Regions from separate parts of the Mesorhizobium sp. M1050 genome, predicted to be linked through region 1. Evidence: predicted binding sites of a transcription regulator. Region 1 holds the regulator's gene; each other region holds the start of a gene.
The links. Region 1 encodes LexA, which represses DNA repair genes until DNA is damaged. Its sites were predicted from a motif close to TGTTCNNNNTGTGTTCNG; they were not measured.
Positions count from the first base shown of each region.

Region 2: the regulator LexA is predicted to act here: its motif matches at 1,641-1,658, upstream of dinB (DNA polymerase IV).
Region 3: the regulator LexA is predicted to act here: its motif matches at 1,251-1,268, upstream of NKH57_RS05060 (ATP-dependent helicase).

Region 1 is NZ_JAMYMV010000065.1:23,998-27,275, reverse strand. It holds gene NKH57_RS26840 (ComEC/Rec2 family competence protein) at 1-1,078, shown strand, start outside; gene lexA (transcriptional repressor LexA) at 1,072-1,824, opposite strand; gene kynU (kynureninase) at 2,268-3,278, opposite strand, start outside.
Region 2 is NZ_JAMYMV010000052.1:104-3,381, reverse strand. It holds gene NKH57_RS24050 (alpha/beta hydrolase) at 1-292, opposite strand, end outside; gene NKH57_RS24045 (dihydrofolate reductase family protein) at 395-994, opposite strand; gene NKH57_RS24040 (winged helix-turn-helix transcriptional regulator) at 1,138-1,554, shown strand; gene dinB (DNA polymerase IV) at 1,690-2,937, shown strand; partial or broken gene NKH57_RS24030 (cupin domain-containing protein) at 2,956-3,278, opposite strand, start outside.
Region 3 is NZ_JAMYMV010000005.1:174,162-177,439, reverse strand. It holds gene NKH57_RS05065 (glucose/quinate/shikimate family membrane-bound PQQ-dependent dehydrogenase) at 1-987, opposite strand, end outside; gene NKH57_RS05060 (ATP-dependent helicase) at 1,308-3,278, shown strand, end outside.

The DNA of each region.
Region 1 (3,278 bases):
CTGGGCGGATCATCGTGCGGGGAAAGCGAGGCCACCGCCGCCAAAGCGATCCTTGCCCGGCTTCCTGACGCGAAAATTCCTGCTGGCGGCAGGCGGCCTTGCCATGACATCCATCATCGCCGGCAGCGCCACGGCGCTGTTTGCCATCTGGCATTTTCAGCGTGTGTCGCCGCTCAGCCTATTCGCCAACCTGGCCATCATGCCTATCGTAACAGTCGTGATGTTCCTGGCTGTCGCCAGCGCGCTGCTGATGCCATTCGGGTTTGACTGGCCGGCCCTCTATCTGATGGGCAAAGGCCTGACGGTGATGATCGCGATGTCCGGATGGATTTCCGAGCGTTCGCCAGTCGACGCAATCGGTTTGATTTCGCAGCAATCCGTCGTGCTGGTGACGATTGCCTTGGTCATCGCGACGATGGCGACCACATGGTTGCGGCTCGCAGCGCTTCCCTTCGCGCTTGCCGGCCTGTTGACCGTCTCGGATACGCGCGTACCTGACGTGCTGGTCTCGGAGGATGCAAGGCTGGTGGCGCTGCCGATTGGCGGCGGCGAACTCGCGGTCAGCCGGGCCAGGCCGAACGAATTCACCGTCGACAACTGGAAGCGTGCGCTGACATCCGAAAGCATTATCGCGCCGGAGGTGTTCGACGAAGGCGACGGGCAATTCGACGTCGAGGATGCGGCTGAAATGCCGCCGGGAGCGCCATTCTATTGCACATCAGGCGTTTGTCTCGCCAGGCATCCGTCCGGAGCTATCATTGCCTATGTCGAGGACCGAAAGGACACCTGGAAAGCCTGCGGCTTCGCCGACCTGATCGTCATCAACGACGCGACGGCCTATGACGCTTGTCACAACCCGCTGGTTCTCGTCATCACCAAACGGCAACTGGCTCGCAATGGCAGTGCTGCCGTCTTCTTCGATCGCCAGTCGGCGACCACGCCGGCAACGGTCAGCTTTGCGGTGGGTAGGCCCTACCGGCCTTGGCACGTGCAACGTAAGTTTTCGCGTGAGGCGAGGGGCCTGCCGCCCTTCAAGAGACCGGACAAGCCCGTCGTTAAACCGCAGCTGCCTCAGTAACGGCGGATCAGGCCGACAAGCTTGCCCTGCACCTTGACCCGGTCTGGTCCGAAAATCCGCGTCTCATAGGCCGGATTGGCGGCTTCGAGAGCAATCGAGGCACCCTTGCGGCGGAACCGCTTCAGCGTCGCTTCCTCTTCATCCACCAGCGCCACGATGATCTCGCCAGGGCTCGCCGTATCGGCGTTGCGGATGATGACGGTGTCGCCGTCGAAGATGCCGGCCTCGATCATCGAGTCGCCCTTGACCTCCAGCGCATAGTGCTCGCCTCCCATGATCATGTCCGGCGGCACCGAGATCGAATGGGTCTGGTGCTGGATGGCATCGATCGGCACACCGGCGGCGATGCGCCCCATCACAGGGATCGACACGGCGGAGACCACGTCGTCGTCATTGCCGGCTGAAGGCATCCGCGAAGACGTCGGCTTGATCTGCCGGCCAAGGCCGCCCTGGCCGACGCTGGCCTGACCAAGACTGCCCTGGATGACGCTTGGCGAGAATTTTTTTGCGGCGTTGAGGCCGGGCGCGATCGAATCCGGCAGCCGCAGCACTTCCAACGCGCGTGCCCGGTTGGGCAGCCGGCGAATGAAGCCGCGCTCTTCCAGTGCCGTGATCAAACGATGAATCCCGGATTTGGAGGCAAGGTCGAGCGCCTCCTTCATCTCGTCGAAGGATGGCGGAATGCCGCTTTCCTTCAGGCGTTCATGAATGAACATCAGCAGTTCGTGTTGCTTGCGTGTCAGCATGGCGGCCCCCAGGGTACCTAAAAACCAGAATCAGAAAACAAACCCAGAACAAACACTATATGTTCCAGTTGTGTTCTGCAACCGTTTAAAGTTTAATGAATCTGTTAAGGCCGCTGAAATTATTTGGCGCGCGCCAGCGCGCTTGGGTGATCACGGCATGCCGTCACAAGGCGCTTTCCGGCATTGAAATTGTTATGGTTAATGGGCTGCCGCCCATCGTTGGCCCAAGCTTTGGCATGAGCTGCCCATGGATCCGCGACGGGGCATTTCCAGCCTTCCATGCGTTCGTCTGCCGTGAACGAAACGAAGCCAAAATGCCAACCTTGGTTAATTTGTTGATGCCAGTGTTGGCCAGCAGCGGCAACCGGATTTGTGCACTGGAAATTCGTCCCTCCATCATCCGACCAAGAGGCAACGATGCGACAACAGTTGGGACGACTGCGTCAGGTCACGGCCTCCTTGACGGCGAAACGCTGGTCCTTCCATGCATCCGTTCGCAGAATGTCTTCCAGCACCTCGACCGCCAGCCACACGTCCTTGTAGCCGACATAGAGCGGCGTAAATCCGAAACGGATGGTTGACGGCGCGCGGAAGTCACCGATCACTCCGCGCTCGATCAGCGCCCGCATGATTTGATAGCCATGATCGTGAACGAACGACACCTGGCTGCCGCGCCTGGTCGCGTCGCGGGTGCTCTCCAGCGTGAGGCCATAGGCGCCGCACTTCGCTTCGACGAGCTGGATGAACAGTTCGGTCAGCGCGACGCTTTTCTTTCGCAATGCCGCCACGTCGACGTCGTTCCAGATTGCGAGCGCACCTTTGAGCGCCCGCATCGACAGGACCGGCTGCGTGCCGCACAGAAAGCGGCGGATACCGGTGCCGGCAACATAGCCTCGTTCGAAGGCAAAGGGCCGTGCATGCCCCCACCAGCCGCTGAGCGGCTGGCTGATCGCGCCGTGGTGGCGTTGCGCGGCATAGATGAAGGCCGGCGCGCCTGGACCGCCGTTGAGGTACTTGTAGGTGCAGCCGACAGCGAAATCGGCTTTTGCATGATCGAGCTCGACTGGCAGAGCGCCAGCGGTGTGGCATAGATCCCAGACGATCAGCACTCCGGCCGCATGAGCTATGCGCGTCAGCGCCGCCATGTCGCGCAGTTCACCCGATTTGTAATTGACGTGGTTGACCAGCACCACCGCGACGCTTTCGTCGATCAGCTCTTCGATGGTTGGCGCGTCGACGCCCGCGAGGCGCAGAAGGACCCCATCCCGGGTCGAGGCAACGCCTTCGGCGATGTAGAGGTCGGTGGGAAAACTGTCAGCCTCGGCGACGATGGCCGATCGGCCGGGCCGCATCTCCATCGCGGCATGTAGCACCTTGTAGATGTTGATCGACGTCGTGTCGCAGACAACAGTCTGTCCGGCTGCGGCCCCGATCAAGCGTCCGAGCTGGTCGCC
Region 2 (3,278 bases), on a different contig from region 1:
TGGCCAGATGCCCGACCAGCTTGCGGTGCGTATAGATCGAGCCGCCGATGAAGCCGCCGCCATGCGCATAGAGCAGCACACGCCCCTCGTCGGCGCCCTTCGGCACCGTCCACATCGCCGGCACGCCGCCGGCATCGACCTCGACATAATCGACGCCGCCGGGTTCGCCGGTCAGTGCTGTCCAATGCGTGTCGTTGTGGTCGATGATCGCTTGCGGGCTGGTCAGCTTGCCCGCATTGGCGGCGATCGTCGCGTAGTGGTTCCTGTTCGCCTCGCTCTGTATGCTCGCCATGCTGGTCTCCCGGGTTACGGATCGCGGGCTGCGCGACCTTCAAGGACAGAGACGAACGGGCGGACAAAAAGGATACGTCAGGTCCCGGATCTTCTCTCTCCCTCACCCCACCGATGCGTAACGGTTGACCACCATGCCGCAAGCATAGTCCTTCGAGCCGAGCAGCCGCAGGTTTTGGAAACCGCCCTGGTCGAAGATCCGGCGTCCGGCCCCTAGCACCGCTGGATTGATGAACAGCTGGAACTCGTCGACTAGCCTGGCCGCGATCAGCGCGGACGCAAAGCCGGCGCCGCCGAAGACGGCCATATCGCCACCCTCGCTCGCCTTAAGCGCATTGATTTCGCGCGGCAGGTCGCCGCTGGCCACCCTCGTGCGCTCCCAAGCCGGCTCCCGGGCCGATTGCTTGAGCTTGTCGCTCAGCACCACCTTCCGGGCGTCGACAACGCGCTGCGCGAAAGCATAGAATGGATCGCGCGGAAATTTCTTCGCCGCATTACCCCAATGGGTAAGATACCCCTCCTGCGCCATCTTGCGGCTGAGCAGGATGGTATCGATGCCGGCGAACACGGCGTTGAAGTCCTGCTTCAGTTCCTCGTCCCAGGCGCTCTCGTCGCCCCATTCCCAGAGCTGCCAGGCATGATCCTCATTGGCGCCGACAAAGCCATCGACCGACATCTGCATTTGAAGGATCAGCTTTTTCATCGTTACTCACCTTCGGTTTGTGCCGGCTTGAAGCGTGCGCCCAGTGAGCCGTCGCGACCAGCGTTATATGCTTTACATTTGGAACCATTGACACAGGACGAAAACGGTATCAATAGTAAATTGCTTTAAAAGTGGAACCATAGATGTCGACGCGGGAAAGATCCGGCTGCCCGATCAACCTGTCGCTCGAATTGCTCGGCGACCGCTGGACTCTGCTCATCATCCGCGACCTGGTCTTCGCCGGGAAAAGGCACTTTCGTGAATTCCTGCAGTCCGACGAGGGCATCTCGTCGCGCACGCTGGCCGAGCGGCTGCAGACCCTTCAGGACGAAGGCATCCTCACCCGCAGCGAGGACCCGACGCATGGGCTGAAGACAGTCTATCGGCTGACCGAGGCCGGCATCGACCTGCTGCCCGTGCTGGCCACGCTTGGCGCCTGGGGAAGCAAGCACCGCAAGGCCGACGACAAGCTCGCACGGGTCGCCGACGAGCTGGCGGCGGGCGGCGAGCCCGCTCTGGAGGCCATGAAGGCGGCGCTGCTGGCGGAGCATATCGTCTAGGCGGTCGCAGTTCCGGACTTGAGAAAAGCAGCACTGCTGCGGATGAGCTCCAAGAAACCACCTCTTGCTTGACAACAATCCCCCTTTGTTCTCTATTTGTTCGTGTCTATCAGCAACTGCGGATGTGCCTTCGGGATGGAAACCACAGCCACCATCCTCCATGCCGATCTCGACGCCTTCTATGCCTCGGTCGAGCAGTTGCTCGACCCGTCGCTACGCGGCAAGCCGATCGCGGTGGGCGGCGGCGTGGTGCTCGCCGCCTCCTACGAGGCGCGCGCCTTCGGCGTGCGCGGCGGCATGCCGGGGCGCAAGGCGCGCGAGCTCTGCCCGCAGTTGATCTTCGTCGGCGGCAATTTCAGCCACTACCAGCGGCTGGGCGACGCGGCGATCAAGGTGCTCGACGATTTCACGCCTTTGGTCGAGCGCATCTCCATCGACGAGGCCTTTGCCGATGTCGCCGGCTGCACGCATTTGTTCGGGCAGCCTGAAGAGATCGCCACGACCATCCGCCGCCGGGTACGCGCCGAACTTGGCCTGCCGATCTCGATCGGCGTCGCCCGCACCAAGCACCTGGCCAAGATCGCCTCGCAGGTCGCCAAGCCCGACGGGCTGGTGGTCGTCGAGCCCGGCACCGAGATCGCCTTCCTGCACGATCTGCCGGTCGGGCTGATGTGGGGCGTCGGGCCGGCGACCAGGGCGCGGCTGGCCGAAATCGGCGTCGAGACCATCGGAGAGCTGGCCAGGACGCACAGCGGCGCGCTGACGCGGCTGCTCGGTCCCGCCGCCGGCGAAAAGCTCGCCGCCCTGTCATGGAACCGCGACCCGCGAAAACTGGAGACGAAGCGCCGCGCGCATTCGGCCGGCGCGCAATCGGCGCTCGGCCAAAAACCTGCCGTGGCGCGGGTCATCGTGCCCACTCTGCTGCATCTGGCCGACCGTGTCGCCAGCCGGTTGCGCGCCAAGGCGAGGCCCGGCCGCACGGTGACCGTGCGCGTTCGCTTTGCCGATCTCAGTGCCGTCACGCGCTCGATCACGCTGGACCAGCCGATCTCGGCGACAACGATGCTGGCCGAGATCGCCGGCGACCTAGTGCGCGGCGTGCTCGCCGACCACCCGCATGACAAAACGATCTCGCTGCTGGCGATCTCGGTCTCGCATCTCGAGGAAAGCATCGAGCTGCAACTCGAACTGCCCCTCGGCCTCGCCGATGAGAAACGCCGGCCCGGTACCAGGAAAGGCCTGGCACGCTTCGACGCCGACCGCGCCATCGACAAGATCCGCGAACGCTTCGGCAAACAGGCGGTCGGCTACGGCACGGTAGCGCTTGAGGCGACGCGTTCGGTACCCGACGAATTCAGGGAACTGGCGGAGAAGCAATTGTGAGCCAGAGACAGCGGGGCGCTATTGCGTCTCTTCGCCGTCCCAGTAACGCCTCACCGCCGCCATGTCGAAAATACCGTCGCGCCGGCGCAGGGCGTCGACAGCCATCTTGTTGGAATCGGGATAGACGCAGACTTCATTGGGATTTCTTTCGCCGATCATCAAATAGCGGCATGGTCCGCTACCGCTGTTGAGGAAGGAATGTCCGACTGCCAGGCCGGCGGGAAAGCAGACATAGTCGCCGGCTTTCATCTCGTGGCGCTCCTCGCCAAGCAGCAGCGTCACCTGCCCTTCCAGGATCAGCGCGTGCTCCTCTTCGAGCATGTGGTAGTGCCGGGGGGCCC
Region 3 (3,278 bases), on a different contig from region 1:
GCCTGATATCAGCGGCGCCGAGGTCGAGTAATAATAGCCCGACTTCGGATAGGGCATGTTGGTCAAAAGGTTCAGCGTGCCGCCCTCGGCGAAGGCGGGGCAGATCTGCCCGTTGGCGGCATCGAGCGCGATCAGCCGGGCGTCCGAGGTCGGCAGGTAGACGCGGGCAGCACACGGCTGGCCGGCGGCGATGGCCGCATCGGCATAATAGGACACGCCGCGGCAGGTTTGGTGCTGGCGGTCCTTGTCGAGCTTGATCTTGGGATCGTAGCGCCATTTCTCCTTGCCGCTCGCGGCATCGATGGCGATGGCGAAATTGTGTGGCGTGCAGATGTAGAGCGTGTCGCCGATCTTCAGCGGCGTCACTTGATAGGTGGTCTCGCCGATGTCGTCCGGTCCCTTGACGTCGCCTGTGCGGTAGGTCCACGCGGGCTGCAGCTTGGCGACATTGTCCGGCGTGATCTGGTCGAGCGGCGAATAACGCTGGCCGAACTGCGTGCGTCCGTAATAGTGCCACTCGCCGGCCGGCACATCATTGCCGAGGTTGGCGTTCGCGATCACCTTGTCGGTGCCGAGTTCGCCGGCAATGTCTTTCGGATCTGCCGTCATCGAGTAGCCGGCGACGGCAAGCGATGCCAGCACGGCAAGAATGAGCGGCGCGCGTGCATCGGGACCGGCAAGGCCCCGTCTCGCCCGCGGCGTCAGCAGCCAAAGCGCCACCAGCACGATGATGCCGCCGCGGGGCCCAAGTTCCCACCAATCGAACCCGGTCTCCCAGACGGCCCAGGCAAGCGTACAGAGCACGATCGCCGCGTAAAGCCACAGCGCGGTGGACCTGCGCCGGTAAAGCAGCCAGGCTGTGATCAGGAAGGCGAGGCCGACTATGATGTAATACCAGCTGCCGCCCATCGACGCCAACCAGATGCCGCCGCCGCCGAGCGCCAGGCCGATGAGCAGGAGAATGAGGGAGGTGATGGTGACAGCCAAGATGATACTCCTTCGACTGTTGCGCGCTCTCACACGCGGCCCTGGGCAACCGGCGTTACCTTCCTGCCCTGGGCCCACTTTCTCCTGCCCGCCGCGCCTGTCAAGCGCGGAGCACACGCCGAGGTAGAAATCCATCTTGCCTGCATCAAGGTTTTCCAGCAGTCTCGGCGCCGCGATAACCGACAAGGCGCGCTCGTTCGGACATCGATTTTTCGTCGCTCTCGGTTACCGCAAGGCCTGAACCGCGATATCAGGCACTTTACCGGAACAAAACGTAGACACTTCTGGTCTTTCGCTCCCGAATCACTACATTCGGGGCAATGTCCGGCTTTTCCGAAGACATGCCTTTTTTCGACGAACCCAATGCGCGGCCTTCGGCCCCGTCGGGCATTGCCGCGCGCGCCATGGCTGCCCGCAGCGGCCACAACAATGCGCCCGACTACCTGAAGGGGCTCAACCCGGAACAGCGGCTGGCTGTGGAAACCACCGAAGGTCCGGTTCTGGTGCTGGCCGGGGCCGGCACCGGCAAGACCCGCGTCTTGACCACCCGCATCGCTCACATCCTTGCCACCGGCAAGGCCTTCCCCTCGCAGATCCTGGCGGTGACCTTCACCAACAAGGCCGCGCGCGAGATGAAGATCCGCATCGGCGTCCTGATCGGCGAAGGCAATGTCGAGGGCATGCCCTGGCTCGGCACCTTCCACTCGATTGGCGTCAAGCTGCTGCGCCGCCATGCGGAACTCGCCGGATTGAGATCCGACTTCACCATCCTCGACACCGACGATGTCGTGCGGCTGATCAAGCAATTGATCCAGGCCGAGGGCCTCGATGACAAGCGCTGGCCGGCCAAGCAGTTCGCCCAGATGATCGACGGCTGGAAGAACAAGGGGCAAGGCCCCGCCGACATCGCTGAGGGCGACGCCCGCGCCTTCGCCAACGGCAAGGGCCGTGAACTCTACAAGGCCTATCAGGCGCGGCTGCAGACGCTGAACGCCTGCGACTTCGGCGACCTTCTGTGCCACCCGATTCGCATCTTCCGCGCCAATCCGGATGTGCTGAAGGAATATCACAAGCGCTTCAAATACATCCTCGTCGACGAGTATCAGGACACCAACACCGCCCAGTACATGTGGCTGCGGCTTTTGGCGCAGCGGCCGCAGTCCTCCCCCCTCGAGGGGGAGGTGCCCGCGAAGCGGGCGGCGGGGGTCGCCGCCGCAGGCCCCTCCAGAACGTCGAGCACTGCCGCGGCGCCCCCCCCCCCCCCGGGGGGGGGGGGGGCGCCGCCGGGGGGGGGGGGGGGGGGCGCCGCAGAAGGCACCTCCAGAACGTCGAGCACTGCCGCGAGGACCCCACCCGACCGGGCTTCGCCCGGCCACCCTCCCCTCAAGGGGGAGGGATATCAGCGCAGCGCCACCGTCAACATCTGCTGCGTCGGCGACGACGACCAATCCATCTATGGCTGGCGCGGCGCCGAGATCGACAACATCCTGCGCTTCGACAAGGATTTTCCCGGCGCCACCATCATCCGGCTGGAGCGAAACTACCGCTCGACCGCGCACATACTGGGCGCGGCCTCCCATCTCATCGCCCACAATGAGGGCCGCTTCGGCAAGACGCTGTTCACCGACCGCGACGAGCCGGAGGACGGCAAGGTGCATGTCCACGCCGCCTGGGATTCCGAGGAGGAAGCCCGCGCCGTCGGCGAGACCATCGAGGCCTACCAGCGCCAAAAGCACAATCTCAACGACATGGCGATCCTGGTCCGCGCCTCATTCCAGATGCGCGAGTTCGAGGACCGCTTCGTCACGCTCGGCCTCAACTACCGCGTCATCGGCGGCCCGCGCTTCTACGAGCGCATGGAAATCCGCGATGCGCTGGCCTTCTTCCGCGTGGTGGCGCAAGGCGCCGACGACCTCGCCTTCGAACGCATCGTCAATGTGCCGAAGCGCGGCCTGGGCGAAGCCACTATCCGGCAGATCCACGACACCGCCCGCGCGCTCCGCATCCCGATGCTGGAAGCCGCGGCAAAACTCGCCGAAAGCGACGAGTTGAAGCCGAAGGCGCGCGCGGCATTGCGCGAAGTGGCCGCCAATTTCGAGCGTTGGCAGAAGGCGCTGGAAACCACGCCGCACACCGAACTCGCCGAAACCATTCTCGAAGAGAGCGGCTACACCGACATGTGGAAGAACGACCGCTCGGTCGAAGCGCCCGGCCGGCTGGAGAACCTGAAGGAACTGATCCGCTCGATGGAGGAGTACGAATCGCTGCGCTCCTTCCTCGAGCATGTCGCG